Regions from separate parts of the Rhizobium sp. CB3171 genome, predicted to be linked through region 1. Evidence: riboswitches for the same ligand, from Rfam matches in the RefSeq annotation. Region 1 holds a riboswitch; the other holds the start of a gene.
The links. Region 1 has a riboswitch for FMN ahead of ribB (3,4-dihydroxy-2-butanone-4-phosphate synthase). Riboswitches for the same ligand answer to the same signal wherever they lie in the genome.
Positions count from the first base shown of each region.

Region 2: it holds a riboswitch for FMN, as region 1 does, so the genes downstream of both, QA648_RS09365 (6,7-dimethyl-8-ribityllumazine synthase) here and ribB (3,4-dihydroxy-2-butanone-4-phosphate synthase) in region 1, are expected to answer to the same signal.

Region 1 is NZ_CP121653.1:512,256-527,892, reverse strand. It holds gene QA648_RS21715 (transketolase) at 1-543, opposite strand, end outside; gene QA648_RS21710 (ABC transporter permease) at 769-1,749, shown strand; gene QA648_RS21705 (sugar ABC transporter substrate-binding protein) at 1,865-2,794, shown strand; gene QA648_RS21700 (sugar ABC transporter ATP-binding protein) at 2,817-4,295, shown strand; gene QA648_RS21695 (SDR family oxidoreductase) at 4,320-5,108, shown strand; gene tpiA (triose-phosphate isomerase) at 5,108-5,854, shown strand; gene QA648_RS21685 (glucose 1-dehydrogenase) at 5,960-6,742, shown strand; FMN riboswitch at 6,850-6,995, shown strand; gene ribB (3,4-dihydroxy-2-butanone-4-phosphate synthase) at 7,115-7,756, shown strand; gene QA648_RS21675 (helix-turn-helix transcriptional regulator) at 7,884-8,372, opposite strand; partial or broken gene QA648_RS21670 (TniB family NTP-binding protein) at 9,105-9,548, shown strand; gene QA648_RS21665 (TniQ family protein) at 9,526-10,179, shown strand; gene QA648_RS21660 (hypothetical protein) at 10,182-10,409, shown strand; gene QA648_RS21655 (NAD(P)H-binding protein) at 10,637-10,990, shown strand; gene QA648_RS21650 (GGDEF domain-containing protein) at 11,016-11,762, shown strand; gene QA648_RS21645 (2Fe-2S iron-sulfur cluster-binding protein) at 12,244-12,564, opposite strand; gene QA648_RS21640 (ring-hydroxylating oxygenase subunit alpha) at 12,730-13,869, opposite strand; gene QA648_RS21635 (thioesterase family protein) at 14,494-14,892, opposite strand; gene QA648_RS21630 (GlxA family transcriptional regulator) at 15,069-15,637, opposite strand, start outside.
Region 2 is NZ_CP121652.1:1,906,584-1,922,220, forward strand. It holds gene QA648_RS09325 (glutamine synthetase family protein) at 1-246, opposite strand, end outside; gene QA648_RS09330 (amino acid permease) at 396-1,967, opposite strand; gene QA648_RS09335 (N-formylglutamate amidohydrolase) at 2,098-2,865, opposite strand; gene QA648_RS09340 (MurR/RpiR family transcriptional regulator) at 3,045-3,917, shown strand; gene QA648_RS09345 (ABC transporter substrate-binding protein) at 4,102-5,205, shown strand; gene QA648_RS09350 (ABC transporter permease subunit) at 5,277-6,170, shown strand; gene QA648_RS09355 (ABC transporter permease) at 6,167-6,955, shown strand; gene QA648_RS09360 (ABC transporter ATP-binding protein) at 6,967-8,028, shown strand; FMN riboswitch at 8,119-8,266, shown strand; gene QA648_RS09365 (6,7-dimethyl-8-ribityllumazine synthase) at 8,357-8,833, shown strand; gene QA648_RS09370 (VOC family protein) at 8,891-9,241, shown strand; gene phnF (phosphonate metabolism transcriptional regulator PhnF) at 9,247-9,975, opposite strand; gene QA648_RS09380 (methyltransferase domain-containing protein) at 9,977-10,603, opposite strand; gene QA648_RS09385 (IS30 family transposase) at 10,670-11,671, opposite strand; gene QA648_RS09390 (ABC transporter ATP-binding protein) at 11,944-12,948, opposite strand; gene QA648_RS09395 (Gfo/Idh/MocA family oxidoreductase) at 12,962-13,975, opposite strand; gene QA648_RS09400 (carbohydrate ABC transporter permease) at 14,023-14,862, opposite strand; gene QA648_RS09405 (sugar ABC transporter permease) at 14,875-15,637, opposite strand, start outside.

The sequences.
Region 1 (15,637 bases):
GCCTTGCTGGAAGCGATTGTGATCGATGATCAGGGTCAGATTGTCCAGATTGAACTGCGATGCCGCCATGATGGCCTCCCAGTTCGATCCCTCTTGCATCTCGCCGTCCCCGGTCATGACATAGGTTTGATAGCCGGCGCCATTCATCTTGCCGGCCTTGGCAATGCCGACGGACACAGGCAATCCGTGCCCCAACGGACCGGTGTTGGTTTCGACACCCGGCACCTTGTTGCAATTGGGATGGCCGTTGAGCCGTGAATGCGGCTGCAAAAACGTCGAGATCTCCTCTTCCGAAATGAACCCGCGCTTTGCCAAGGTAACGTACAGCGCGCAGGCCGTGTGGCCCTTTGACAGAATGAACCGATCACGATCGGGCCGCTTCGGTTCGCTGGGATAGATTTTCAGAACGCGAAAATAGAGAGCCGTCAGGATGTCGATCGCCGACATCTCACCGCCAATATGTCCCGCACCTGCGTCATAGACCGCTTGCAGGTCACGCAGGCGTATCTGACGCGCGACGCGCTCAAGTTCCTTAACTTGCATGATGCTCCCTCGTTGCATAAATATTCAATCGCAGATATTTTTGCACAAAAGACCATTCAGTCAAGCCCATTTATTGATTGCATGCCGCTTTGGCAGAAAGCTATGCACCTTTTTCAGTGCTTGACAGGCCAAATATGAGTTGATAATGAATTTTCCAACATGAATGCATAAATATGCAAGCTTGAAGGAAAATCACCTGAAGCAAGCATAGGGAGTGGAGGAGCCATGTCAGCCTTGGGCGTTAACGAGCAAAGCCAGCAGCCGCGAACCTCACTTGCATGGCTTAGCGGGGCCACGGGTCCGCTGATCGGCTTGCTGATACTCTGCGTTTTCCTGAGCGTTGCGACGGACCGGTTTCTCTCGGTGCGCAACGCGCTCAACATCCTCGATCAAATCACCGTGCTCGGCGTCATGTCCGTGGGTATGACCTTCGTCATTCTGATCGGCGGCATTGATCTTTCCGTCGGCTCGGTCCTTGCGCTGTCGATGATGGTGATGGGCTGGGTTGCCAATGTTGCGGACTTGCCGATGGCCGTCGCAATCCCCTTGGCGCTCCTGGCTTCAGCTTTCAGCGGCCTGATTGTCGGCTTGATGGTCACGAGTTTCCGTGTGCCGGCCTTCATCGCTACCCTTGCGATGATGTCGGTCGCCCGTGGCATTGCCAATATGATTACCGATGGCCAGCAGATTGTCGGCTTTCCCGACTGGTTTACGATGCTGGCGATCGACCGTCATTTCGGCGTCCTGACCGCGACGGTCTTCCTGATGCTGGCGATCGTCATCGTCTCGTGGCTCTTTCTCAAATACCGTTCCGAAGGCCGCATGCTGTATGCGATCGGCGGCAATCCCGAGGTCGCCCGCCTGGCCGGCATCAATGTGCCGGTGGTCACGATCGGCGTTTACGTCGTGTGCGCCATATTGGCGGGCGTTGCCGGGATCGTCCTTGCTGCCCGCCTGGATGCCGTCCAGCCTTCAAGCGGCTTTGGCTATGAACTCGACACCATTGCGGCCGTCGTCATCGGGGGAACGTCTCTATCGGGCGGTGCTGGCGGCATCGGCGGAACGCTGATCGGCGTGCTCATCATCGGCGTTTTGCGCAACGGCCTGAACCTGCTCAACGTGTCACCATTCCTGCAACAAGTGATCATCGGCGTCGTCATCGTTCTTGCGGTCGGCGCTGAAACGCTGCGCCGGAGGAAGGCATAAGACGAGCCACTAAGGCCGATAGCCAGAATTCCCCTTCCGCTGCACGGACGGGGATTGTGAAAGCCCGAGGGCGGAGGACGTATCCAAGGGCGGATTGAAACCAAAGGAGGAACTCATGAAACTTTCCCGTACTCTCTTGACCACGGCAGCCATACTCGCACTGTCGCTGGGCTCGGTTCAGGCCAAGGAAGTCAAGAAACTCGGCCTCGCGGTCGCTAACCTTCAGGCAAACTTCTTCAACCAGATCAAGCAGGCCGTCGAAGCTGAGGCCAAGACCCGCGGCATCGAAGTCATCACCGTTGACGCGAAGGGCGACGGTCCGACGCAGGTCAACCAGGTCCAGGATCTTCTCACGCAGAACATCGACGCGCTCATCTACATTCCCGCCGGTGCCGCCGCCGCAACCATTCCGGTGAAGCTCGCCCATCAGTCGAACGTGCCGGTCATCAACGTCGACCGCAACGCCGACGGTGCACCTGGCGACACCTTCCTGGCTACGGATTCCGTCGCATCGGCAAACGCTGTCTGCAAGTACATCATCGAGAAGGCCGGCGGTAAGGGCAACATGGTGATCATCCATGGCCAGAAGGGCACGACGCCGGAAGTCGATCGCACGAAGGGCTGCATGGATGCCGTCAAAGCAAATCCCGGCGTGAAGATCGTCTCGGAGCAGTGGTCGAACATCTGGAGCCAGGATGAAGGCTTCCAGATCATGCAGAACATGCTCCAGGCCAATCCGGACGTTTCGATCGTCTTCGCGCAGGCTGATGCGCTCGCCCTCGGCGCTGCACAGGCCATCAAGGTCGCAAACCCCTCGCAAAAGATTGCTCTCGGCGGCTTCGATGGCGACACCGCGGCGCTCGAAGCGCTGAAAAACGGCGTCTTCGACGTGACCGCGACGCAGCAGACCCAGAAAATGGGCCGCGATGCCGTTGCCAATGCTGTAAAGATCGTCGGCGGCGAGAAAGCGCCCCCGGTCCAGCTTATGGATGCGACCCTGACCACAAAGGATAACGTGGCCGGCTTTATCGCCAACCATCCGTAAGCATAACCAAGGGAGCGGTGCGATGACTGATCCGGTGCTCACACTCAGAGGTATTTCCAAGCGCTACGGCCCTCTGGAAGTCCTGAAGAACGTCAGTCTCGATGTCTTCCCGGGCGAGGTCGTCGCCTTGCTCGGCGAAAACGGCGCGGGCAAATCGACCCTATCGGGCATCATCGCCGGATCACGCACGCCTTCCGAAGGTACCATGACATGGCAGGGGCAGCCCTATGCCCCTGCCAATCCGAGAGAGGCGATCGACAAGGGCGTGGTCCTGATCCACCAGGAGCTTCAACTGCTTCCCGAGCTGACGATCGCCGAAAATGTCTTCATCGGTCGCTGGCCGATGAAGAACGGCGTCGTCGACCGGACACAAATGGTCAAACGCGCTCAAGAACAGCTCTCGCGCCTGAACCTGCATATTCCTGCGACGCGCAAGGTGGCGGGACTGTCGACCGCCAACCAACAGCTCATTGAAATTGCCAAGGCCCTGGCGCTCGATGCGAAGCTGCTGATCCTCGACGAACCGACGGCCGCACTCGGCGGTGCGGAAACCGAGGCGCTCTTCGAGCAGGTCAGGAAATTGCGCTCCGAAGGCGTCGGGATCATCTACATTTCGCACCGGATGGAAGAGATCAAGCAGATCACCGACCGCATTGTCGTTCTTCGCGACGGCGAACGTGTTCAGGAATTTGCCGATAGCTCGACCCCTGTGCGCACGATCGTTGAAAGCATGGTCGGCCGTTCGCTCGATAGAATGTTCCCGACATTGCCGGTGCCGCAGGATCGTCCGGTGTTGCAGGTCGACGCTCTGACCTCGGTGGACGATTCATTCCGCGATATTAGCTTCGAGGTAAGGGCCGGAGAAATTCTGGGTATAGCCGGCCTGGTCGGCGCGGGGCGAACCGAATTGGTGCGGGCCATCTCCGGAGCAGATCCCGTAAGGTCCGGCGCTGTGCGCCTCAATGGCGAAGCGTTAAAACTGCATAGTCCGGCTGACGCGGTAGCGAGAGGCATCGTTATGGTGCCGGAAGACCGCAAGCTTCAGGGATTGGTCGTCAACCACCGCATCGCGGAAAATATCGTTTACCCAAACCTCGATCAGTTCGAAAGCCGCTGGATTACGTCCTCGATGAAGCGGGATTTCGCGAAGAGAGCCATTTCGACATTTGGTATCAAGGGCCGTGCTGATCAACTGGCCTCCGATCTCTCCGGCGGCAACCAGCAGAAGATCGTCATCGCAAAATGGCTGATGCGCGATCCCAAAGTGGTCGTGCTCGATGAGCCGACCCGAGGCATCGATGTCGGGGCTCGCGCCGGCATCTACGACATCATTGTCGGCCTCGCGAACAGGGGCGTGGCCGTCATCGTGGTCAGCTCTGATCTGGAAGAGGTTCTCGGTGTATCAAACCGCATCCTTGTCCTTGCGCAAGGCAAACAAGCGGGAATTCTGGAGCGCGACCAGGCGAACGACGTCTCCGTCATGGAATTGGCTACAATCTAAAATGACATCAAGAAAGGAAGAGCGATGCCCGACATCACTCTGAATGCTCCCAAGCTTTTCGACCTCTCCGGCCAGGTTGCCTTTGTGACCGGCGCCGGTAGCGGTATCGGCCAGCGCATCGCGATCGGTCTGGCTCAATGCGGCGCAGATGTCGCATTGCTTGACCGCCGCAACGACGATGGCCTGTCGCAGACCGCCGAATTCGTTCGCAAGGCTGGACGCCGTTCGATCCAGCTTGCCGCGGATGTGACAAACAAGACAGCGCTTGCCGAAGCGGTGGAACGGGCGGATGTCGAACTTGGCCCCCTCTCCCTCGCCCTCAATGCCGCAGGCATCGCGAATGCCAATCCTGCCGAGGAGATGGAAGAGGAGCAATATCAGACGCTGATGGACATCAACCTCAAGGGGGTCTTCCTGTCCTGCCAGGCCGAAGCGCGCTCGATGCTGAAGAGGGGCAAGGGATCGATCGTGAACATCGCGTCCATGTCGGGCGTCATCGTCAATCGCGGCCTGAACCAATGCCATTACAACGCCTCCAAGGCCGGCGTCATCCACATGTCGAAGTCCCTGGCAATGGAATGGGTCGGCCGCGGAATTCGCGTCAACACGATCTCCCCCGGCTATACCGCGACACCGATGAACACTCGGCCGGAGATGGTCCATCAGACAAAGCTGTTTGAAGAGCAGACGCCGATGCAGCGCATGGCGACGGTCGATGAGATGGTTGGTCCCGCCGTATTTCTGCTTTCGGACGCGTCAAGCTTCGTCACGGGTGTCGACCTGCTGGTCGATGGCGGTTTCTGCTGCTGGTGATGACGATGCCTCGCAAGTTGATCGCCGGAAACTGGAAAATGAACGGGCTGCTCTCGGACCTGAACGAGATTGTCGCCATCGCGGCCGCCGCCGATGACGCCAAGGCCGAAGCCATCATTTGCCCACCCGCCACCCTTATCGACCGCGCCGCGTCGATAGCGCGCGGCTCAAAATTGCGGATCGGCGGACAGGATTGTAACGCCTCGCCGTCGGGCGCCCACACGGGCGATGTTTCCGCGGACATGCTGGCCGATCTCGGAGCGACCTGTGTGATCCTCGGCCATTCGGAGCGTCGGGCAAACCATGGTGAGACCAGCGCTCTCGTCGCCGCAAAAGCGGCGGCGGCTTACCGCGCCGGACTGACGGCCATCGTCTGCGTCGGCGAAACGGGCGATGAGAGGACCAGCGGCATGACGCTTGCGGTCGTCGAAAGCCAGCTTTCGGCGTCCGTTCCGGACAGTGCTTGCGCTGCCAACACCGTTATCGCCTACGAGCCGGTATGGGCGATTGGAACCGGCCGCGTTCCGACGGAGGCCGAGATCGCCGAAGTTCACGCCGCCCTGCGCGGAGCCCTGATCAAGCGATTTGGCGCTGACGGCAATGAGATACGGCTCCTTTACGGTGGTTCCGTGAAGCCATCGAACGCGGCCTCGCTATTTGCCATTGCCGGTGTCGACGGCGCGCTTATCGGGGGAGCCTCGCTGAAGGCAGCGGATTTTTCAGCGATACTTCGCGCTGTTCCTTGAAGGCCAGGCCGATGGTTGTTGGACCGCCGACGGGACGGCCTTGAAGATTTATTTTGCTAAGCGCCGTTTGCCAGGAAGCACGGCGGTGGACCGGGAGAAATCCGAATGAACCGCTTCGAAAACAAGACCGTCGTCATCACTGGAGCCAGCCGGGGTATTGGTGCCGCCATCGCACGGCGCTTTGCGAAAGAGGGCGCAAATCTCGTCGTTTCCGCCAATGAGGAGTCGGTGCACTCCGTCGCTGAAGAGATCAAGAAGAATGGCGGCAAAGCGATCTCCTTCGTCGGCGACGTCACGGATAAGGCAAGCGTGAAGGCCCTTTACGATGCTGCGGAAGATACCTTCGGTACTGTCGATGTCTCGATCCAGAATGCCGGCGTCATTACAATCGCGCGGATTGAAGACATGACCGAAGGCGAGTGGGACAAGGTCATGGCAGTCAACACCAAGGGTGTTTTCCTGTGCGCACAGGAAGCGATCCTGCGCATGCGCAAACACGGCCGCGGCGGACGCATCATCAATACCGCATCGGGACAGGCACGAGACGGCTTCATTTATACGCCGCACTATGCCGCCTCGAAGATGGGAGTGGTCGGGATCACTCAGAGCCTCGCAAAGGAAGTCGCCACCGAAAATATAACCGTCAATGCGTTCTGCCCGGGCATCATCGAGACGGACATGTGGGCCTATAATGATCAGGCCTGGGGTAAGCTCCTTGGCAACTACGGTCCGGGCGAGTTGATGAAGGAGTGGGTCGCAGGCATTCCGATGAAGCGCGCCGGTTCCGGCGAAGACGTCGCCGGTCTCGTCACCTTCCTCGCGAGCGATGATGCGGCCTACATCACAGGTCAGACGATCAATGTCGACGGCGGTCTCATCATGTCCTGAGTTCCGTCAGGCATGAGAAAACAATCTGTTCACCGGTTGTGTCGCAGAAAAGACAGTGAGAGGAAAACTGCCCTCTTGCGGGAGGCCATATCGATCGCCTATCTTATCAGCGTTCTCAGGGCGGGGTGAAACTCCCCACCGGCGGTATCGAGGAAACTCGGAGCCCGCGAGCGCTTCCGCAAATTGCGGAGGGTCAGCAGACCCGGTGAGAGGCCGGGGCCGACGGTTAAAGTCCGGATGGAAGAGAGCAACCGTGCGAGCACCACCAGTGTTGTGGTGTGTCCGCAGGCTTGTTCGCCCAAGGGATAAACAGTGACTTCGAAAGAGGTCTTGGATGCCGCAAAAGCGGCTAACCCTTGAAAGGCAAAGTGCATGGCAATTTCCAAAATCGAAGACGCAATCGCGGCGATTTCACGCGGCGAGATCGTTGTTGTTGTTGATGACCAGGATCGAGAAAACGAGGGCGACCTTGTGATTGCGTCCGATGCCGTAACGCCTGCGGCAATTACCTTCATGATGAATCATGCGCGCGGTCTGATCTGTGTGGCCGTGGAAGGTGAAAGGCTGGATGAGCTCGACATTCCCCTGATGGTTCCACGCAATACCGAGGTTCTGAAGACCGCCTTCACAGTGTCCGTCGACTATATTCCCGAAACGACGACAGGGATTTCTGCAGCCGATCGCGCCGCGACGGTTCGTGCCCTCGTTACGCGGGGCACGCAGCCGGACGACTTTGCCCGCCCGGGGCATATTTTCCCGCTGCGCGCTCACCCGGCTGGCGTGCTTGGACGTCCCGGCCATACCGAGGCAGCCGTCGATCTCGCAAAGCTTGCCGGACGCTCCGGATCTGGCGTGATTTGCGAAGTCGCCAATGACGACGGCACCATGGCTCGCCTTCCCGATCTTGAGAAGTTTGCCGAGCGGCACGGCCTGCTCCTGGTGACGATTGAAGATCTGATCGCTTATCTGGCGCATCAGCGCGATCTGGCGACACCGGAAATGTCGGCCGCCTAATCGTTCAAACTAGATGCCAACATGGCGCGTTCTGTTGCAAAAGATTGTTGTGTCTGCGATTGGCGGAGGCACCTTTCTAGACAAGAGCTCTCGCAATCCGCTCGCAACAATCGCGCCTTTGCTTTCGCTATAGATCGGTGTCCGGCCTCTCTTCCAGCTCCTCATCGGCAATGGAACTGACCAGCGCCACGACGCGGCTGCGGACACGCGGGGGAAGCAGCAGAACGTCCTCGATGAGGCGACGGCCTTCCGCGGTGGAGATATAGGCGATGCGGTCATCGACCTCGGTCACGATTTGCGGGTCCGCTGCGCCTTCGGGATCTGGAAGGCCCTCGAAGAATTTGGCGACGGGGACCCGGAGCCGTTTGGCGACCTCGTAGAGCATGGATGCACTGACACGGTTCCTGCCGTTTTCGTATTTCTGCACCTGCTGGAAACTGACGCCAATGCCGGCGCCAAGGTCGCCGAGCGATACATTCGATTGTATCCGGCGAATACGGATCTGTTGTCCGACATGCAGATCGACGGGATGCGCGGACTGGATTTCAATGTTCGGCTGCTTGCTTTGCTGTCTTCTCGCCGATCGGACTTGTGCGGCGGCTGTACGACGATTCATGATCGACACCCCGAATGGAGAGTTTCATGCGGTACGCCCCCGCTGAAAACTCGCTCAACCCACTGATCGGGGAGTGCAAACCGTGCTAGACGGCCCTATGGCCTTTAGCTCCGAGGAACCTGGACATACGCCACAGGCTCCCCGACCCAAAAGGTCAAGGAGTGTGGTGCCGTACCGGCCGACACCAACCGCTAGCAGGGGTTTGCAGCCCCAAGGCAGCGCGTACTGCCTCGCAGAAAAAGATAGTGGAATTCAGTTTGCTTCGCAACCGAATTCTATACAAGATTCAATGGCTTCACCTTGGAAACACGCGGTACTTCGCAGAGCAGCAGATCCGCGCTTTGCAGATACTATGACGTGCTGAGCTATTCGAAGCGCGATAAGGAAACCTACCATTTGCGACGATGCGCTCGCGACACCCCGCCGTGGCTCCTGTGCTCCTTCGTGGACGGAACTTCCTGCGTCCAAGCGACCGCTCGTGCAACAACGCCGCCCGCCGGCGCCCCCTTCCTTCTCAAAGACTAAAACAGCGGCCATCCGATCTCACGGTCGTGGAGATTGACCCAGATGTGGTTCTGGCGTTCCTTGATCATGTCGAAGGCGAACGTGGCAATGCGGCCCGATCACAAGACGTCCCTTTGCAACGACCCGATCGTTCTTTCGCCACCTTGAGTACAAGGCACCGGCATGTCTTGAGCACGCATTGCGGATACGGCCGTTGCCCATGTACCGCTGGTGATCGACGAGGTGCATAACATTCTCGCTGGAACATATCGCGAGCAACGCATCGTCCTCAATACATTGTGCTTTCTGAGCAACCGCCTTCAGATCTCGCTCGTCTGCTTCGGGGTGAATGACGCTCGTGAGGCCATCGGCGGCGATGTGCAATTGGCGCGCCGCTTCGAACAGCTCACGTTGAGCCGTTGGGCTGCAAACGAGCAGTTTGAAATCTTAGTCGCCTTGATACTGCGTAACACACCACTGCGTTACCCGTCCGTTTTAACTGCAAAATCATTGCGACGGATACTGCAGATTAGCGAGGGTATTACTGCCAACATCTTCCACATGATCAACTCCCTGGCCATCGAGGCAATCGAAACCGGAACAGAGCGAATTACCGATGAAGCCATTGAGAAGTGGGAGCCGGAATTTGATGCCGAAGCAGCATTTGCCTGAGATGGAGATATCCGCCCGGCAATTGCCCGTAAGGCTGGCTCCCTGCCCCGATGAACTTCTGTCCTCGTGGATCATTCGGCATGCCGCTTTCTACGCCATCCCTCCTTTGGCCATGCTTCGGTACTGCCTTCCCGAGGTGCGTTCATTGCGCACGGCCGATCTAGATCTCACCGAAGGTCAGATCATCCAAATAGCCCGAATGTTCTGGATCGATCCCGCCACGGCCCGCGGCATGACTTTCTCGAATATTTTGCAATCGTTACGGCGGCTAATTGCCAGCCAGCCTCGGCAATTATGTTGCGGCTGTCGCCGGACTGTCCACAGGTCGGACATCGTTCTTCGCAGCCAATTTCTCGGCTGGCGGATCACCTGCCAGCTTTGTGGGAATCTCCTTCACAGCATTGGCGCGAATAACCGCCCTTCTCCCTTCAGTCGCTATCACCGTGCCGCGCTGATAGGAGAGCGGATACTCGACGACGAGGCCGAGCATGGTATCAAAAACTGGGTGTCGCCAAGTGAGATCGCCCGCCTGTTGCTGATGCGGCGTATTCCACGTTTTTCCCCGATCATTACGAACCATCACGCTATAGAGTGCTCGGCGCAATCATTCCCGATCTCGATGACGTCCTAAAGATGGAAGCTGCCGAACTTCCGACCCCAGCAAGTCCAATCTTGTCACTGCACTTGCGGCCCGCTCTTTTAGCTGGCGTGGCCATAGTCCAGCGTGCCGGACCGGAGATGCTTTATATGCTGCGTGGCCATATGATGGGTGAGAACAAAACCCGCTTCGGCAACGCTATCGAAGAGATGGTGGACTGCGCGCGTCAGTCGCGGATGGCTTCGCAGTTGCATTTAATCTGAGATTTTCGGCTCATGGAATCTCCAATAAACTGCCAACTACAAAAGAAACGGTCGCATTCTCACGTTTAAATGCTAAACGACACCGTCTGAGGATCAGGTCGCACTCGGCTCCACGCTGAAGGGGGCCGGTGCTGTCCTCTGCTGCCTGGGGACGCATTCTCTACGAAATGTGACCCTGATGCAGAAAAGCCTGCCGCTGATTGCATGGGCAATGCAGAGTTCGGGCGTTGACCGGCTTATTCTTCTTTCCGCATGGCGTCGGCGAGACCGCCCGCACGGCTTCTTTGTTCGCCCGTTTCCTTTACAGGACTATTGTCTCGTCCGTCTATAACGACAAGGCGACGTCGGAGGTCGCGCTTGCCACAGCCAACCTGAAATGGAGCGGCATCTATCCGGTGATCCTGACAAATGGACCGCTGAGTCAAGCTGTCGATGTGCGACCGATGTCCTCGGTGCAGAAAGTATCGGGTCTTCCCAAAGTCTCACGTGCCGATGTCGCACGTGCCATGCTGGATGCCGCAGAAAACGAAAAGACAACTGGCCAGCGTCTTCTGGTAACTGCTTCCGGTACAGTCCGATGAGACTTGGTCTTTGAGGGAGGGTCCAATGAATATTTCACCAACCAGTCAAACGCGCGTCGCGACCGGCACGATTGTTGGAACGTTGATTTGTATCCTGGTCGCAGTTGTTGTCGACTCCTTCAGCTTCGAAGGTATGACTGAAGCTCAGATCAGGACGTCTTTCAGAAATGACATTCTGATCCCATTGGCTCTCGGCGGTGGTTTTTTCTATCTACTTTTGAGCAAAATGCGGGCGCTTGCGATAGCGCACCGCGAGCTCCAACGGATCGCGTCCACCGACAGCTTGACAGCTGTGTTGAACCGCGGCGCATTTTCGATGCTGGTCGAGGCTTACTTCCAAGATGTCAAACGCAACACCCTTCCTCGTGAGGGCGCTCTTTTGCTGGTGGATGCCGACTACTTCAAAAAGATCAACGATTCGTACGGCCATCAGGCCGGCGACGCGGTACTTAAACGCATCGCCGGTTCGATACGTACGTCGGTTCGGGACAATGACCTTGTCGTACGTGTGGGGGGAGAGGAGTTTGGCGTATTCCTTCCTGGGGTCTCACTGGAGATAGCCGCAGGAATTGCCGAACGTATCCGCTCAGGTGTTCACAAATTGCCGGTCGAGGAAGGTGGTGAACATCTCTCCGTGAGCGTTGGGGGTGCCCTCTTCACAAGCATCACAACCTACGATCACCTTTATGCACAGGCTGACCAAAACCTCTATGCCGCTAAAGCTGCCGGCCGCAACCAGGTCGTGGTTGCTACTTTACCGGAGGCATCATAGGGCACTGTAGATCCTAGCTTTGGGTGGCAGAGGTCTTGGAAGGAAGCTTAGCGTCAGCCGTTTCAAGGTGGCTATCGGCGCCCTGTCTGTATCGCCGCAACTGTTAAGATGACGCTTTCCATCTCGGCCCTGCGGCCGGTCGGTGACATTGCAATTCCTTGATAATCTGGGGCAGTCGGGCTCTCTTAGAGCCAAAATTTAGTTAGACTAAAAACTAGTTTCCGCCACCAAGATGGTTCCAATTCCCTGGTGTCCGGCGTCTGGAGAACTGTGGTTGCCTGCCGACCAAGCTGCTGCCGATTGGAATCGCCACCGACTGAACCGTCCGAAAACGGCATAAAGAAACTGAACGCACCTCCCATCGAAACGCGAGGTATCGAAGTATCTTCCTTCCTAACTCCCATCGATTTTCTCCAGAAATAAGATCGTTAGCACTCTGTCCGTTAGTTGCTGCATTGAATGTCAGCAGGCGATACGATTTCTAGGTCTGGCGGGCAGGCACGCTCACGATTAGACCGTCCAGATTCTTTGACAACGTGAGTTGGCATGAAAGGCGGGATGCTGGTTTGACATCCAACGCGAAATTCAACATTTCGGCTTCAATCGAATTTGCGGGCCCGACGCGTTCTACCCATTCGCCATCGATGTAGACGTGGCAGGTGGCGCACGCGCACGCTCCACCGCACTCGGCAACAACACCTGCAACGGAGTTGCGAATAGCATTCTCCATTACGGTCGAGCCCGGCTCTGCCTCCAATTCAAAACGCGCGCCATCGAACGCGATGATGGTTAGCTTCAACATCCAATCATCCAGCTGCCAATAATCGTTTCATTGTCTTCTAAAAATCGCCGGTCTTTCCCGCTATTTGATCTCTGGCGCTCACACATTTCTTTGGCGTCCATGAATCGGCGATCCGCCTCAGCTGATAACGGGATCGATTGTGTGTCCTCAGAAGTTGACCAACGTTCACGCATTTGCTTTTGCGTAGGCGTCGAGGACGAGTCCGTGGAAGTGGTGGACGGCGTGTTCGGATTTGCCTGAGCCTTGCGGATCGTTGACGATGCGGCCCTGGGTAAAGGCGGGGGTGTTCATGCCCTTCTGGACGCTTTCGACGATGGCAATGTCTTCGGCCTGCAGCACCTCGTCGAGATATTTGATCGTCTGGAGCTCCATCTCGTTGGGCTCCGGCGTCTCCAGGAAGAAGTCGTAGGTCTCGAGCGTCCGGTCGGGGCCGGCGGGGATGATGTTGAGCACGATCATCGAGGAGCGGCCGGGATAGCGCATCAGGCAGGTGTTCGGCCACAGCCACCAGACCGCATGCGTTTTGACGGTGGCGTTCGAGACGTCATAAGCACTGTTTGACGAAGTGCCGGCATCGGCCATGTGGCTGGAATAGATGCCGTGCGTCGTCACCTTGTAGGTGTCCATGTCGACGAGGGTGCAGAAGTCCTTGTGCGCTGTCGGGCAGTGATAGCATTCGAGGAAGTTGTCGACGACATTCTTCCAGTTCGACTTGATGTCATAGGTGAGGCGATGACCGAAGGTCAGCTTGTCGATATCGGGTGCCCAATGGCGGATTTCCGTCTCCAGATCGCCGGTCTGCGAGCTGAGCGAGGCGGCTTGCGGATCGAGGTTGACATAGATGAAGCCGCAGAACTCTTCGACCTGGACCTGGTCGAGGCAGATCTCCTTGGGATCAAAGTCTTCGAGGTTTTCCGTATAGGGGGCACGCACGAGCTGCCCGTCGAGCTTGTAGGTCCAGGCGTGATAGGGACACATGATCTTGTTCGAGACGCCTTCACCAATCAGAAGCGCGTGGGCCCGGTGCTTGCAGACATTGTAGAAGGCACGCAGCACGCCGTCGCGATCACGAACGACGGCGATCGGCTGGCCGGCGATCTCGACGGTCACATAGGCGCCCGGCGCGCGCAGCTTCTCGACATGACAGACCCATTGCCAGCTCTTGGCAAGGATTGCCTGCAGGTCGGCGCCATACCAGCGCGGATCGGTGTAGGCCACGGCATTCAGCGACAGCGAGCGCGAGGCGTTGGGCGAATAACCCTTTGCGATGGCGGCGAATTCGTCCTTCGAAGGCAACAAGCTCATGATCAGTCCTCCCGAGGCCGGGACGACAGGTTCATCCCTTCAACTGTTCACAGCTTGCTGCCAACCCAACGCCGCCACTATGCGCCGTCCGCCATCGGCTTAACATAATTCGCCACCATCCCCTGACCCTTCTCACGGCGTCTTCACCGACTTCCGGTGCATCGGCCAGGCACGAAAAGGGTTCACGGCCGCCGCTCAGCAAAGCGAGGAAATGATGACAAATCTGATGTGATGATTGGAGTGGTTCGGAATGGATTCGGCAACGTCGCGCATCGGCTCGTTGCCGGTTGGCAAGAGTGATCGCGGGCTGTCATGTTGCGACCCACCGCAATGTCTAACTTGAATTTAATGAGAGTTCCGGCCGTGCGCTTTCAGCCAGACGATTCTGCGCGGAAGGCCGCCAAGTGTCGGCGTGCAAGGACTTGAGATCCGCGTCAGGGATCGGCGATAAATTGATCGCCTGCCCGGAACTGGCCAGAGAACGGCCATAAGAAATGGCATCGTCGACAACGCCCTGCCTTATCGACATTTGTCTGCGCACCGGTTCCCAAGAGCGATGGGCTGTTCAACAAATTCGCTCAGCAAGACAGGTAGCTAAGTCTGGACCGCTCGATCCGCAAAATATCAGTCCGCGGCCGTCAGCTTTTGATCGGTAAGAAGTTTGGCGCGCGTCCTTTCAGGTATCGGCATGCTCTTTCTATCCTGCAGACTGAAAAATACGTCGACCACATCGCAGGACGCAACGACCTCATTCGTATCGGTATTCGTCATTTCGAGCCCAAAGTTCACTGACTTCGTACCGATGCGCGTTATCTTGGAGCTTATCGCCAATACCGTGCCGGCCAGGACTTCAGATCGAAAATCAATCTTGAGGGTCGCAGTCACCGGAACGCTTCCTTGGTTCGAGGCGCCGTACTTGCTCCAGAATACAAATATCGCATCATCAAAGATGGCCGCATAATTGCGGACATTGAGATGGCCGAAATGATCGCACATCCATTGATGGGCGATCGCGGTCGTCAAACGGTTTTCAATGGACATTGTCTACGCCTTCTCCATGCATGAGGTATTGCGGACGCCCAGAGCAATTCCAGGAAAAGTGCGAAGCGGTTTTCCGTCCGTAATGCGTAAAAACAAAAGGGTAGAGCGGGAAAGCGATTCTGTGAAACGATGAACCGCTCTAGTGCCAAATGAGCGTCCTATGCAGCGGCCAAGCGTTCGACCTGGGCGCATTGGTGGCGTCTTCCTTTCCGCATTTCGTTCGGTGCAAAGCCTTGATGGCTTCGATACGTCTTGGAAAAATGGGATGACGAGACGAACCCGCAAGCAACCGCCACTTCCACTATCGGCATGGCCGTCTGCCTTAACAGTGAGTTCGCATGCTCCAGCCTGAGCCGGATATAGTAGCGAGCTGGACCACAGCCAAACTCCTGACGGAAGAGCCTTTCCGTTTGCCGGCGCGACATCCGGATGCCTTCCGCGATGGCTTCAATCGGCAACGGCTCGGCTATGTTTCGCTCCATCAGCCGGATTGCATCGCGTAGATTGGTATTCTGCACGCCCTGGGGCCTGGCGAAAGGAAGTCGCTGGCGATCGGAACGGTCGCGCATGAAGGTCACTAGCGCCTGCTGGCATATTTCCCCGGAAATCTCGTTGCCGACGTCCTCAGCAACAATGTGAAGCATCATCTCCAGAGAGGCGATTCCTCCGGCGCAAGTATAGATGCCGTCATCGACTTCGAAGATCTGAGAAGTGGGGTGTACGTCCG
Region 2 (15,637 bases), on a different replicon from region 1:
ATAGTCGCCGTAGCCCTTTTCCCAGCTCGTCGACTTGTAACCCGAGACGGTCTCCATCTCGAGGTCGGTCGCCTGGAGATAGTTGCAGCTATGCGTTTCCTTCCAGGCGCTCTCCACGAAGAATTCCGCCTGGAAACGTTTGCCCATCAAGCGACCCTGCATGTCCACCTGACATGCCAGAACCGTATCGATGCGCCCCTCGGCCACATCTTTCTTGAGGTCTTCGAACGTATAGCTAGTGCTCATGAGTGATCCGCCTGAACAATGAATTGGGGTGTCGGACAACAGAACGGCGGCTCGTAGCTGGGAGCAACCCGGCGCCGTGCGTTTCGTTTATACCGGTGAAGGGGCCGCACGCAGGCGGCCCCGCCGTTCGAGAAATGCAGCTCCGATGCTTAGCTTTCGCCGACGGCCGCTTCTGCCGCTGCGATTTCGGCCTTGCGCTTGGCGATCGCGTCGCCGATCGGCGGTCCCTTGAAGCGGCGCCGCTCGAAGCCGAACCAGACGATCGCGGTCAGGACAAAGAAGCCGACGGTGATGATGCCTGCCCAGTCATTCGGCGGCTGAATGCCGAGAACAAAGATCACGATCATCGCGATGATAGACAGCACGGCAAAAAGCTTGAACAACCCTTCACCGAGGTTCCACGGGCCCATCTTGTCCCACTTCGACGTACCCCAGGCGAACAGACCGAGCGTGATCGGGATCGCGAAGGAGAAGAAGAGGAAGATGACGGTGCACGAAACGACGATGGTATAAACCGGTGTATCGCCGATCGACACCAGCGACGAACCCCAGACGAACAGCACCGAAAGAATCGAGCCGGTCCAGATCGCGGAAACCGGCGTGCGGTGTGTCGGGCTGACCTTGGAAAGTGCCTTCGATGCAGGAAGACCGCCGTCACGCGAGAACGCAAAGATCATGCGCGATACAGAGGTGACCGTTGCAAGGCCGCACAGCCACTGGCTGATGAAGATCAGGAGATACAGGATATCCTTGACGATGGGGTTCACTTGAGCATCCATCGCCCAGAAGAACACGTTCCAGCCCTGCTTTGCGGCGTCGTCCATATTCGGGATCATCAGAACGAATGCACACAGCATGATATAGCCGAACAAGGCCGACCAAAGCACGGAGGCTACCATGCCGCGCGGAACGGAATGCGCTGCCTTGACCGTTTCCTCCGATGTATGCGCCGAGGCGTCGTAGCCGGTGATCGTGTAGATCGGCAGCAGGAGGCCGAGCGCAAAGACCCAGAAGGTGGAAACCTGCGGCCAGACCGGTGCTCCGGTTGCCGAACCATCGGCGGCAATCGTTGCCACACCCGAGTAGTTCGTGAAGGTGAACAGCCGCGCGAAATCATAGGATGGTGCGGCGATCAGGCACACGACCGCAAGTGCGATCGAGGTTGCGAAGATCAGATAGCCGGAGAAGTCGGTGAGCTTCGCGGTCAGCCCGATACCCATATGGTTCACGAGCGCCTGAAGGCCGGTAATGACCACCAGGAACACGATACGAACCAATGTCGTATCGACCATGCCGAAATAGCCGCCGAAAGCACCGATGAAGAAATAATAGGTGCCGACATTGATCGCGCCGAGAACGGTGACGAGGCCGAGCAGGTTGAACCATGCGGTCAGCCAGCCGGTGAAGCGGTTGCCGAGGATCGAGCCCCAGTGATAGAGCCCGCCCGCAGTCGGATAGGCTGAGCTGATCTGCGCCATCGCCACGGCAAAGACCAGCGAAATGAAGCATCCGACCGGCCAGCCGATGCCGATCGCGGCACCGCCTGCGCCAGAAGTCGCCTGGGCGAGCGAATTGATGCCGCCCGAAAGAATGCAAATGATGGAAAAGGATACGGCAAAGTTCGAGAACGAACTCATGCGCCGTTCCAACTCCTGGGCATAGCCCATGGAGTGCAGAATATGCACGTCCTGCTTCTTGTCCAACTCTGTGTAATCAGACATGTATGTCATTCCCCCTAAAACCCGGTTGCCCACGGAATTGCGGGCCACCATTGTGCCACTTGCGCCGCTGGCTTTTTGCCATACGGCCCGATCGCAGTTGAACTGCTCCCCGGGGTCTTTTCTTCTATGCTCAGGCTTCCAGACTGCTCTGGATAAGCCCTGTTAGATAGTCGGCCACGACCCCTTGGCCGACGTCATCTCCGATGAGGTCGTTGCGGACCTCGATCATAACGTTATGCAAACCGTTGGCGAGCCCATGCAGTTTAAGCGTATGGGTGACGCCATCTTCTGGCCCGTAAGGCTCGTTGCGTTCGGTGCGGTAGAGCGGCGCCTCTACAGCAGCATCGAGCATGCGATCCGCCAGCCAGCGGTCTTCATCGTGCAGAATGCCGAGCTCCACTGCCCGCTGCCTGCCATTGTAAACAGGCGTGAAGCTGTGAACCGTGACGATCACGGTGTTTTGTTCCCTCGCCGCGCGCTCTTTCAGGAGCGCGCGAATGCGGTCATGGAACGGTATATAAAGAGCGTTGGTGCGCGCTTGCCGGTCGGAGGTTTGCAGGTGCTGGTTGCCGGGGATCGTGTAGATCTCGCTGACCTCCGGCATCGCGCCCGCGCTTTCGGGCGGACGGTTGCAGTCGTAAATCAGCCGCGAGAAGCGTTGATAAACCAGCGTAGCATCGAGGCTGCCGGACATCTTCGTGGCGACCGCTAGCGCACCCGGATCCCAGGCGATGTGGCTGGACAGCGCTTCGGTCGAAAGGCCCAGATCGCCGAAATATTTGGGCAACGTGCGTGAAGCATGTTCGCAGATGATGAAAACCGCGCTTTTTCCGTCCGGCCGTTCGACCGCGACGCAATCGCCATCCGCTTCCGTCAGAATGCCTTGCGCGGCATGCATCAAAGGCGCCCTACCCTCTTAATAAAATCTTTATAAGAAAAGAATTCTTCAGGTTTCGGCGACTGTCAACTGGAAACTGAAATTATTTCTTCATTTGTGACATTGACTCGAAATGTGACAGCGTAGTTATATTCCTTCCAGGAGACCGGCATAAGACCGTCCCGGGGAGCAAAAATAGAGTGAGCAATGCGTCGAAAACAGTTTCGGACGTAATCAATGCCCAATTCGACGCGCTGACGCGCGCCGAAAAGCAGCTCGCCAAGAGCCTGCTCGACAACTACCCGGTTTCGGGGTTGGGCAGCATTACGACAGTTGCCGAAAATGCGCGGGTTTCCACGCCGACAGTGGCGCGCATGGTGCAGAAACTCGGCTTCAAGGGTTACCCGGACTTTCAGTCCCGCCTCCATCAGGAAGTCGAGGCGACCATCTCGAATCCGCTCACCAAACACGACCGCTGGGCGTCCAATGCTCCCGGCACGCACATCCTTAACCGCTTTGCTGACGCCATTATGGGCAATCTCCGCCAGACCCTGACGGATATCGATGCAGCCACCTTCGATAACGTCGCTGCGCTGCTATCGGAGCACAAACGCGGGCTTTATTTCGTCGGTGGACGCATCACCGGCGCGCTTGCCGAATATTTCTTTACCCATATGCAGGTCATCCGCCCGAACACGACCTTGCTCTCCTCCAACTCCAGTTCCTGGCCGCAATATGTTTTGAACATGAATCCCGGAGACTTGCTGGTGATCTTCGATATCAGACGTTACGAGCAGGAAATGGTCAGCCTCGCCGCCGCCGCCCGGCGTTGCGGAGCCGAGATCATCGTCTTCACCGACCAATGGGCGACCCCTGCCGTCAAATATGCAAAGCACACATTCCGCGTGCAGATCGAAGCGCCTTCGGCCTGGGATTCCTCCGTCGTCACCCTTTTCATCGTCGAAGCGCTGATCGAAGCCGTACAAAGCTCGACCTGGGACGAGACGAGTGAGCGCATGAAAACGCTTGAAGGCCTGTTCGAACAAACAAGGCTGTTCCGCAAGCTAGGTTAGCAGGGAGGAAAGTATAAAGTTACGACCTAAGGATCGGCTAGCAAGACAGGCCTGTCATCGTTAGCGAATAAAAGTAAATCTCCGATGTTCAGGAAGCGCAACCCATTGAAATCCGTCACACAACCTTCATGCAACGTCATTAACAGCAACGCCAGACACTGAAAACCCAAAAGGAGGAATACCAGTGACCTCGAAAATTCATCGTCTTCTGACGCTCTCCACTGCAATGCTCGTCGCCACGACCGCCATTGCTGCTGCTGAACCGAGCGCAGACCTTATCGCTGCCGCCAAGAAGGAAGGCACGCTGACCACTATCGCCCTGCCCCACAACTGGTGCGGTTATGGCGACCTCATCGCTGCTTTCAAGGCGAAGTACAGCATCGATGTCAACGAACTGAACCCGGACGCCGGGTCGGGCGATGAAGTTGAAGCAATCCGCGCCAACAAGGGCAACACCGGCCCGCAGGCTCCCGACGTAATCGACGTTGGTCTCTCCTTCGGCCCGACCGCCAAGAAGGACGGCCTGCTACAGCCTTACAAGGTCTCCACCTGGGACTCGATTCCGGACAGCGCCAAGGATGCCGACGGCTTCTGGTATGGCGACTACTACGGCGTTCTCTCCTTCGTCACCAACAAAGACGTCGTGAAGAACCCGCCGAAGGACTGGGCTGACCTGCAGAAGCCGGAATACGCCAACACCGTATCGCTCGCTGGCGACCCGCGCACCTCCAACCAGGCCGTACAGGCCGTTTACGCCGCTGGCCTGGCTGCCGGCGAAAAGGATGCCGCCAAGGTCGGCGCTGCTGGTCTCGACTACTTCGCAAAGCTGAACAAGGCTGGCAACTTCGTTCCGGTCATCGGCAAGTCCGCTTCGCTCGCTCAGGGCGCAACCCCGATCGTCGTCGCCTGGGACTACAACGGCCTCGCATGGCGCGACAGCCTGAACGGCAACCCGCCGGTTGACGTTACGGTTCCGGCTTCGGGCGTTGTCGCTGGCGTTTACGTTCAGGCGATCTCGGCTTTCGCTCCGCACCCGAACGCTGCCAAGCTCTGGATGGAATTCCTCTATTCCGACGAAGGCCAGATCGGCTGGCTGAAGGGCTATTGCCACCCGATCCGCTTCAACGACCTGGCGAAGAACAAGAAGGTTCCGCAGGAACTTCTCGACAAGCTGCCGCCGGCAGCAGCCTATGAAAAGGCCGTTTTCCCGACGCTCGATGAACAGGCTGCCGGCAAGACCGCCATCACTACCAAGTGGGATTCTGTCGTCGGTTCGAACGTACAGTAATTTCAGCTAATATGACCTCCCCGCTTCGGCGGGGAGGTTTTCCTTTTTTGACGCCGCGGAATGGGCCAATCATGAGCATCGTCACGACATCAACGATCAGTACCGCCCCCATGATCAATAAGCGCGTGGTTGTCGATTGGCTGGGCATTGCGCCCTTCCTGATCTTCGCGCTTCTGTTTCTCATACTCCCAACGATCTATCTGGTCGCAGGTGCGTTTCTGACGCCCGACGGCAGCCTAACGTTGAAGAACATCGGCGATCTTTTCACAAAATCCATCTTGGACTCGTACTGGATCAGCATCAGAGTGTCTGTCGCCTCGGCGCTCGGCGGCGCACTAATCGGCTTTTATCTGGCCTGGGCCCTGGTCATGGGTGGACTTCCGGCCTGGGTGCGCCATGCCTTCCTGACTTTTTCCGGCGTCGCTTCAAATTTCGCCGGTGTGCCTCTGGCTTTTGCATTCATCGCCACGATCGGTCGCCTGGGCCTCGTCACGCTGCTGCTGAAAAACTGGCTTGGCTTCGACATTTTTCATGCAGGCTTCAATCTCTACAGCTTCGTCGGCCTGACGATCACCTACATGTACTTCCAGATTCCGCTGATGGTTCTGATCATCACGCCAGCCCTGGACGGTATGAAGAAGGAATGGCGCGAGGCGGCCTCGATCCTTGGGGCGACCAATGGGCAGTATTGGCTGATGGTGGCACTCCCCATCCTGTGGCCGAGCCTGCTTGGCACGACGCTGCTGCTGTTCGCCAATGCCTTCGGCGCCATTGCGACCGCAATCGCCCTGACTGGCAGCTCGCTGAACATCATACCGATCCAGCTCTATGCCCAGATCCGCGGCGACGTGCTGCACAACGCCAACCTCGGCTATGCGATGGCTCTCGGCATGATCGTCATCACCGGCATTTCCAACGTCATCTACATCATCATGCGCATGCGCGCAGAACGGTGGCAGAAATGAAGCTGCAAAAATTCTTCGCCTGGATCGCGGTCGTCATCGGCGCCTTCTATTTCATCGTTCCGCTTATCGGCACGCTGGAATTCTCGCTGCGCATGCGCCGCGATGCCTATAGTTTCGATGCCTATGCATCGGTCTTTTCCGATGCGCACTTCCTTTATGCGTTCGGCTATTCCATGCTCATGGCCGCGCTGACCATTGTCGTCGGCATGCTGCTCGTTGTCCCGACGGCCTATTGGGTGCGGCTTCGCTTGCCACAGTTACGCCCGGTCGTCGAATTCATTACGCTGATGCCGCTGGTCATTCCTGCGATCGTGATCGTCTTCGGCTACCTGCGTCTCTACAATTCATCGTCGATCCTGCCGCTGACGGGCTTCGAGCAATCGACGAACTTTCTGCTCGTCTGCTCCTATATTGTCTTGGCGCTCCCCTATATGTATCGTTCGGTGGATACGGCGATGCGCACGATCGATGTAGGTACCCTGACGGAAGCCGCAGAAAGCCTCGGCGCGAAGTGGACCACCATCATGTTCCGCTGCATTTTTCCCAATGTCATGAGCGGCGTTCTGTCTGGTGCCTTCATCACGCTGGCGATCGTCATGGGCGAATTCACCATGGCTTCGCTGCTCAATCGTCCGGCCTTCGGCCCCTATATGCAGCTCGTCGGCGCCAATCAGGCCTATCAGTCTTCGGCGCTGGCGATCATCGCACTCGCTGTAACCTGGCTCAGCATGGGCCTTCTCCAGCTCGTTTCCCGTTTCTCCAGATCCGCTCCGATTAAGGCGTGAGGCTTCACACCATGGCTTTTCTCGAACTTACCAACATCAAGAAGTCCTTCGGCGAAACCAAGGTCGTCCATGACTTCACCATGCATATCGAGAAAGGAGAATTCGTCTCCTTCCTCGGACCGTCCGGCTGCGGCAAGACGACCGTTCTGCGCATGATCGCCGGTTTCGAAACGCCGACCGCCGGCATGCTGACGATCAACGGCAAAGATCAGCGTCCCCTGAAGCCGAACCAGCGCAACATCGGCATGGTGTTCCAGGCTTACGCACTGTTTCCGAACATGACCGTGCATGACAACGTCGCCTTCGGCCTCAAGGTCGCCGGCGTTGCCAAGCCTGACATCGACAAGCGCGTCAAGGAAATGCTCGGCCTGATCAAGCTTGATCATCTTGCCGGTCGTTATCCGTTCCAAATGTCCGGCGGCCAGCAGCAGCGCGTGGCGCTCGCCCGCGCTATCGCCGTCAAGCCGCAGGTCCTCCTGCTCGACGAACCGCTCTCGGCGCTTGATGCCAAGATCCGCGTATCGCTGCGTGAAGAAATTCGCGCCATCCAGCAGCAGCTCGGCATCACCACCGTTTTCGTGACGCATGACCAGGAAGAAGCTCTGTCGATCTCCGATCGCATCGTCGTCATGAACGCCGGCCGCGCCGACCAGATCGGCACGCCCTTCGAAATCTACAACACGCCGGCCACCCGCTTCGTCGCCTCCTTCGTCGGCACGCTGAACCTCATCGAAGGCAAGGTCGTCGATCCGGACAGCAACCGCATCATGATCGGCGATCAGGGTGTGACACTGAAGCAGTCGGTCACCGCCTACAAGCCCGGCGACACCGTATCGCTGGCGCTGCGCCCAGAAGCCGGCTCGCTGGCAGAATCGGCCAAGGGCGACACTGCTCTGACCGGCGAAGTCTCCTCGGCCCACTTCCTGGGTTCGGTGATCCGCACGCGCATGAATGTCGGCGGCAACACCATTTCCTTCGACATGTTCAACAGCCCCGGAATGATGCCTCCAAGCGTCGGCGAGAAAGTCACGCTACGCTTCGCCTCGTCCGATCTGCTGGTCATCCAGGATTGATAAGCAGCGCAATTGGACAGATTTTTCGCAAGCGCCGGGCAAATCGCCCGGCGTTTTTCTTTGATTTCTGTTGCACCGCAATTATAGTCCAGGCGTTCTCAGGGCGGGGTGCAATTCCCCACCGGCGGTATGGAGGCTGATCTCCGAGCCCGCGAGCGCCTTCCGGTTTGCCGGAAGAGTCAGCAGATCCGGTGAGAGGCCGGAGCCGACGGTATAGTCCGGATGGAAGAGAGCAAGCCGGGTCGACGGCTCCTTCGCGCAAGGGGCTTCTGCGGCCTTGCGTGTTCGCCCAAGGGATATTGAGTTAAACCCTTGAAAGGCAGAGTTCATGACCATTTCCATTTTTACGCAGCCGGGCCGCATAGCGTTGATCCGGGCCCGCTGGCATGCCGATATCGTCGATCAGTGCGTCGATTCCTTCATCGCCGAATGGCAGAAGACCGAAGGCGCCTCCCCCATCGACATTTTCGATGTACCCGGCGCCCTGGAAATCCCGCTGCATGCGCAGACGCTCGCCCGCAACGGCCGCTATAGCGCGATCATCGCAACCGCTTTCGTCGTCGACGGCGGCATCTATCGCCACGACTTCGTTGCCGACACCGTTCTCGATGCGATGATGCGCGTGCAATTGGATACCGGCGTTCCGATTCTTTCGACCGTGCTGACGCCGCATCATTTCCAGGAGACGGAAGCGCATATTCATTTCTTCAAGCAGCATTTCGTCATCAAGGGTCAGGAAGTGGCAAACGCCTGCCGACAGATCCTCAGCGAACGCGCCAAGCTGCTGCCATCGGTGACTGTCTGAGTTAAGATGGTGGAGGCGGCAAAGGCCCGCCTTCATTCCTCCGGCAAGGAGCATCGCATGACCGTCCTGCGAATTGTCCCCAATCTGCATGCGGCCGATCCCGCCAGCGCTCGCGCCTTCTATGGCGACCTGCTCGGCTTGGATATCGTTATGGACCACGGCTGGATCATCACCTTTGCCTCGAAGGCGCAGACTGTGCCGCAGATCAGCATAGCCAGCGAAGGCGGCTCAGGCACGACCGTGCCCGATCTTTCGATTGAGGTCGACGACGTCGATCACGTCTATCAACGCGCCCGGTCGATGCAGCTCGACATCGTCTACGATCTGAACGACGAACCCTGGGGAGTCCGGCGTTTCTACGTCCGCGATCCCTTCGGCAAGATCGTGAATATTCTGTCCCATCGATAGGCCGTTCATCCCAAATCGACGTTGAAGGTCACCCGCTCCGCCGACCATAAAGTCTCGGAATAGGTAATGGGCGCACCATCGTTATCGACATCCACTTTGAGAACGACCAATACCGGTGTTGACTTCGGCTGCCGCAACAACCGCGCCTCCTCGGCATTCGGCATGCGCGCCTCGATCTCGGTCGATAGGCGCACATAGTCGTGGACGCCGTAGCTCGCGAGTGCTGCGGTAATGGTCTGATATTGCAGCCTCGCCTTGTCGAAATCCGGAAATCGGTCAGCCGGATAGTAGGTGTCGCCAAGTTCGACGGGCACCCCATCCGCCGTCATGACACCGCGGCGATGGATGACCGGCGCGCCAAGCGCAAGCCTCAGCCGCGCCGCGACAAGCTCGGATGCCGGGACGACCTCGTGGATCAATAATTCGCCGCCAGGCTCGAAACCTTGCTCGATCAAATTCTGGGAGAACCGCGTCTTCTTCGAGAGCCTATAGTCGAGAGCCCCTCTGTGAACGAAGGTCCCTCGCCCCTGCTCCGCGCGCACCAATCCCCGCTGCTCCAAATGGCCGAGCGCCTGGCGGACAGTGAAACGGCTAACACCGAAACGTTGCATGAGTTCAGGTTCGGTCGGCAATTTGGCGCCCGGAGCAAAGGTCCCGGTGGCGATATCCGCCGCCAGGATTTCGCCGATCTGATGCCAGAGAGCACTGCCGCTCTTGCGATCGATCGTTTCCATATCAGATGCGCTTTTCGAGCCGGAACAGGAGCTTGTATTCAGCAGGATAGCTCAGCGCGTCGAGAATGCTCGGATAATATTTGCGATCCTTCGATCCGCTGACGAAGCCGCTATAGCCGAAACGCCGAACGGAAACATCGAAGCCGGCGGCTGCGAAGGCATCGATATAGTCCTGCGGAGAGCGATCCTGCACCGGCGCATTGCTGTTGCCGCCGATCAGCTCGCGCCACTTCGGCCAAAGCGGCATTTCGTTGTGGCAACCGGTGACGGCGTAATAGACACCGCCATTGCGCATGACCTCGAACATCTGCTCGGCATGCCGCTTCAACTCCGGCAGCAGGTAAACGACCTCATAGCTGAATGCGACATCGAAGCTATCGGCAAAAGGCGAAAGATCGGTGGTGACTTGAAACTGCAGCGGCATGTTGCCCTTGGCCGCCACAGCCGCCGCAACCGATTCCGAAGCAATGTCGATGCCGACGCCGCGACAGAACGGCCGCATCGCGTGAAGCAGCCGCAGAAAGCCGCCGCGATTGCAGCCAAAATCCAGCACGGTTTTCGACGAAAAATCCCGCTCCGGCACGCTCTCGATGAAATGCCGCCAATAGGGGCTGTGCGACTCTGCCATCGCGATGTCGCCATTCGGTTGGAGAAGCTCATCCAAGTGCATCATGCCGGCGTTTAGGGTAGGGGATCACCCCTCCTCATGCAAATGCGCCAGGAACACTTCCGCTGGCGTTTTGTAGCCGAGGCATTTCCGCGGCTGGTCGTTGAGATGGCGGGCAAGGTGGATCAAGTCGCGCTGAGAGACGGCTGCAAGATCAGTATCGCCTGGCATGAAGCGACGAATGCGCTTGTTGGCATTTTCGACGGCTCCCTTCTGCCAGGGTGCACTGGGATCGCAGAACCAGCTGCGCGCGCCAATCCCATCTTCCAAAGCCCTGAATCCGGCAAACTCGGTGCCGCGGTCGAAGGTGAAGCTCTGGCGTGCGAAGGCTGGCAAAGGAGAGAATGTTGCGATGATCTTGTCCATGATCGGACGGGAGTGTCGGCTTTGGTTCTTGATCATCACGGTGTAGCGGCTTTTGCGCTCGACCAATGAGGTGAGGTTGGCATGACCGAGCTCGCGTTCGAAGATCAAAAGGTCGCCTTCCCAGTGACCGAACCTCGTCCGATTGCCAATAAAATCAGGTCGTTGCGATATCCGATGACTGGCGGGAAACACGCTATTTCGTGGCTTTCTGGAGCCACGGGGGCGGCGCTTGCGGCGCGCCTCCGGCAGATAGCGATAAAGCCCCAGCCCGTAATCCTCCTTGCCGTAGATGAAGCGGTAGATCGTCTCCTTGCAAATGCGAACAAGGCTCAGGCCGTCCAACAGCAGACGGCCGGCGATTTGCTCCGGTGACCAGTAGGCCTCCAGCTTCTCAATCACCATACGACGCAGATGCGGATGGCGTCTAAGCTTTCGCAAGCGCCGTCGTCGCTCCTTGGCAATGTCATCGGCAACCGTCGAGAAGTAGCCGCTGTATTCGGGAAGCTCGCGGTCATGGAACGTGTTGCGCCTGATCTCACGATAGATGGTCGAGCGGTGACGACCGAGCTGGCGGGCCATCTCGTTGATCGGCACCTTGCGCTCGACAAGATGATGAAGGCGACGACGATCGGCGAGGGTCAATTGCTGATAGCATCGGGACATGCCAAAATCTCCAAAGTGAAGCCATTGAAATCATTGGCATGTCGCACTTGGAAATAGAATGTACCGGTTCGGTATGCCAAGTTGCATAAGTGGTCGCTGCATTTGCCATGATGCGCTCGCTGTTGGTGTTGACTGAGCGAGTGATAGCGCACCTCTGTGACAGGCACATGAATTCGTCCGGACGACTGGATCATTTGAGGGCTAATCGCTGGACAAATAAAAAGAGGGCCCTGCCAAAGCAGAGCCCTCTTCAATATGCCAAATGCCGACGCCTACGCGCGAATGGCCCGATCGTTTGCGTCGAAGCGATGCATATGTCTGGTCTCCGGCGTCGCATAGACCGTTTCGTCCGGCTCATATTTGTGTTCACCGAAAAGACGCGCGGTCAGAAGGCCGGTTTGGTTGGATTCGAGATAGATGATCGTATCGGCGCCGAGATGTTCGACATGGATGACCTTGGCGGCCCAGGTGCCGTGGTCGCGCGACAAAGTGATATGCTCCGGACGGATGCCGATGGTCTTGGCACCGCTCTGCTCGAGCTTCTCCGCCGGAATGAAGTTCATCTGCGGCGAACCGATGAAGCCGGCGACGAAGATGTTCGCGGGCCGGTTATAGAGCTCCATCGGCGAACCGATCTGCTCGATCGCGCCGGCGTTCATCACTACGATCTTGTCGGCCAGCGTCATGGCTTCGACCTGATCGTGGGTGACATAGATCATCGTTGCCTTCAGGCTGCGATGCAGGCGGGCGATTTCAAGCCGGGTCTGAACGCGCAATGCCGCATCGAGGTTCGACAGCGGCTCGTCGAACAGAAAGAGCTCCGGTTCGCGCACGATGGCGCGGCCAATGGCGACGCGCTGACGTTGGCCGCCGGAGAGTTCGGCGGGACGACGGGCGAGATAGGGGGCGAGAGAAAGCATGCTCGACGCCTTTTCCACACGACCTTCGATCTCATCCTTGGCGGTGCCAGCCTGCTTCAGGCCGAGGCCCATATTGTCCTTCACCGTCAGATGCGGATAGAGCGCATAGGACTGGAACACCATGGAAATGCCGCGCTTGGCAGGCGGCGTAACCGTCACATCCTTGCCATTGATCAAAACCGCGCCCGAGGTTACGTCCTCCAGGCCGGCGATGCTGCGCAAAAGAGTCGACTTACCGCAACCGGAAGGGCCGACGAAGATGACGAACTCGCCATCCTTCACCTCGAGGTCGATGCCCTTCAGCACATCATGCGTACCATAGGCCTTGCGGATAGATTTCAGTTGAAGCGATCCCACAGTCTCTTATCCCTTACAAATAAACGGGCTTGCCGGTGCGCACGCTCTCGTCGGCGGCGAGGCAGATGCGCAGCGATTGAACAGCGTCGGCCATATGGCGGCTAAGGTCGATATCCTCGCGGATGGCCTTCAGCATGAAGGCCTGTTCGCGATCGCACAGCTCCTGGTGACCCGGCTCTCCGTCCATGCGCAGATTCTGATCGGGACGGATGAACTTGCCGTTCGGACCGGTCTCGGCCGTATGCAGCCGGATGACGGAGGTCTTGGTGTGTGTGTCGATGTCGTCCGACTTGGCGTTGGGGTCCATGACGATCGAGACCGCGCCATTCGGCGACATCACATCCTTCACGAAGAAAGCCGTTTCGGAAATCATCGGCCCCCAGCCGGCCTCGTACCAGCCGACCGAACCATCTTCGTAGATCACCTGCAGATGGCCGTAATTGTACATATCCGGCGCGATCTCGTCCGACATGCGCAGACCCATGCCGCGCACCTCGACCGGCTTTGCGTCGGTGATCTGGCACATGACATCGACATAGTGCACGCCGCAATCGACGATCGGAGACGTGGTGCGCATCAGCGCCTTATGCGTCTCCCAGGTCGGTCCGCTCGACTGTTGGTTCAGGTTCATGCGGAAGACATAAGGACCGCCGAGCTTGCGCGCTTCGGCAATCAACCGCATCCAAGACGGATGGTGGCGCAGGATATAGCCGATCACCAACTTGCGGCCAGCTTTCTTAGCCGCGGCCACAACGCGCTCCGCATCTTCAACGGTCGTCGCCAGCGGCTTTTCCACGAATACGTCGCAGCCGGCCTCGAAAGCCATGACGGCATAATCCGCGTGGCTGTCTGAATAGGTGTTGATCGAGCAGAGATCGGGCTTCAGCTCTCTCAGCGCCGTTTCGAAATCCGGATGGATTGTGTAACCCTGCAGCTCATCAGCCAGCTTCGGCTTCGAGCGATTGACGAGGCCAACAATCTCGAAACCGGGATTGTTGTGGTAGGCAAGCGCATGGCTGCGGCCCATATTGCCAAGGCCGGCGACCAACACGCGGATCGGCTTATGAGATGAGCTCACTTGACTGCTCCGGATGTAATGCCGCGAATGAGTTGGCGTGAGAAGAGGACGTAGAGGATGAGGATGGGCAGGATGGCGAGCGTCAGCGCCGCCAGGACTGCGTTCCAGTTGGTAACGAATTGGCCGATGAAGATTTGCGAGCCCAGCGTCACCGTCTTGGTCGCCTCGCTCGGCGCTAGGATCAGCGGGAACCACAGGTCATTCCAGATCGGGATCATGGTGAAGACGGCGACCGTCGCCATGGCCGGACGAACCAACGGGAGCACAAGACGGAAGAAGATCGCGTATTCGCTGAGCCCATCGATGCGACCGGCATTCTTCAAGTCATCCGAGACGGTCCGCATGAATTCCGAAAGGATGAATATGGCAAGCGGCAGGCCCTGCGCCGTGTAGACGAGGATCAGCGAGGTCAGCGTATTGACCAAGCCGGCGGCGACCATGCCCTGCAGGATGGCGACCGTACCGAGGCGGATCGGGATCATGATGCCGATCGCAAGATAAAGCCCCATGATCATATTGCCGCGAAAGCGGTATTCCGATAGCGCGAAGGCGGCCATGGCGCCGAACAGCAGGGTCAAGACGATCGAGACGATCGTCACGATGAAGCTGTTCTCGAAATAGGTCAGGAAGTCCCCCTGCTTTAGAACGGTCTGATAACCGATCAGACTAAAGCTGGATGGCGTTGGGATGCTCAGGGGCGCGCGGAAGATCGAGGCGCGGTCCTTGAAGGAATTGATGATCGTCAGAAACACCGGAAAGATGGCAAGCAACGTGTAGGCGATCAACGCCAGATGCACGAGGCCGGAGCGGACAAGGGAAGTGCGTGCCTTGGACATCGTCGCCTCTCCTCAGAACTGGTAGCGGCGGATGCGCCGCTGGACGATGAAAAGATAGAATGAGACGCCGGCGAGAATGATCAGGAACATTACCGTCGCGATGGTCGCGCCCATCGAGCGGTCGCCGAGCTGTAGCTGGAAGCCGAAGAAGACGCGGTAGAGCAACGTGCCAAGAATATCGGTGGAACCATCCGGCCCCGCCAGCGCGCCCTGCACGGTGTAGACAAGGTCGAAAGCGTTGAAATTGCCGACGAAGGTCAGGATCGAGATGATGCCGATCGCCGGCAGCACCAGTGGCAGCTTGATCTTCCAGAACTGGCTCCAACCGGTGATGCCATCGCACTCGGCCGCCTCGATCACCTCTTCAGGGATGTTCAGTAGCGCGGCATAGATCAGCATCATCGGGATGCCGACATATTGCCAGACCGAGATCAGCGCGACGGTGACGAGAGCCGTGCCCGGCTTGCCGAGCCAGGGAGCAAAGAACGACTTAAGGCCGACCATGCCCATCAAATCGGGCGCCACACCCCAGAGCGGCGACAGAATAAGCTTCCAGATGAAACCGACGATGACGAAGGAAAGCAGCGTCGGCAGAAACATGGCGGTGCGATAGAAGGCGACGAACCGCAGCTTCGGCAGCGACAGCAGCGCCGCAAGCGCGACACCGATCGGGTTCTGCACGCACATGTGGATGGCAAAGAAGATCAAATTGTTGCGCAGCGCATTCCAGAAATCATGCGACCAGCGATCATCCCCGAACAACACTTTGAAATTG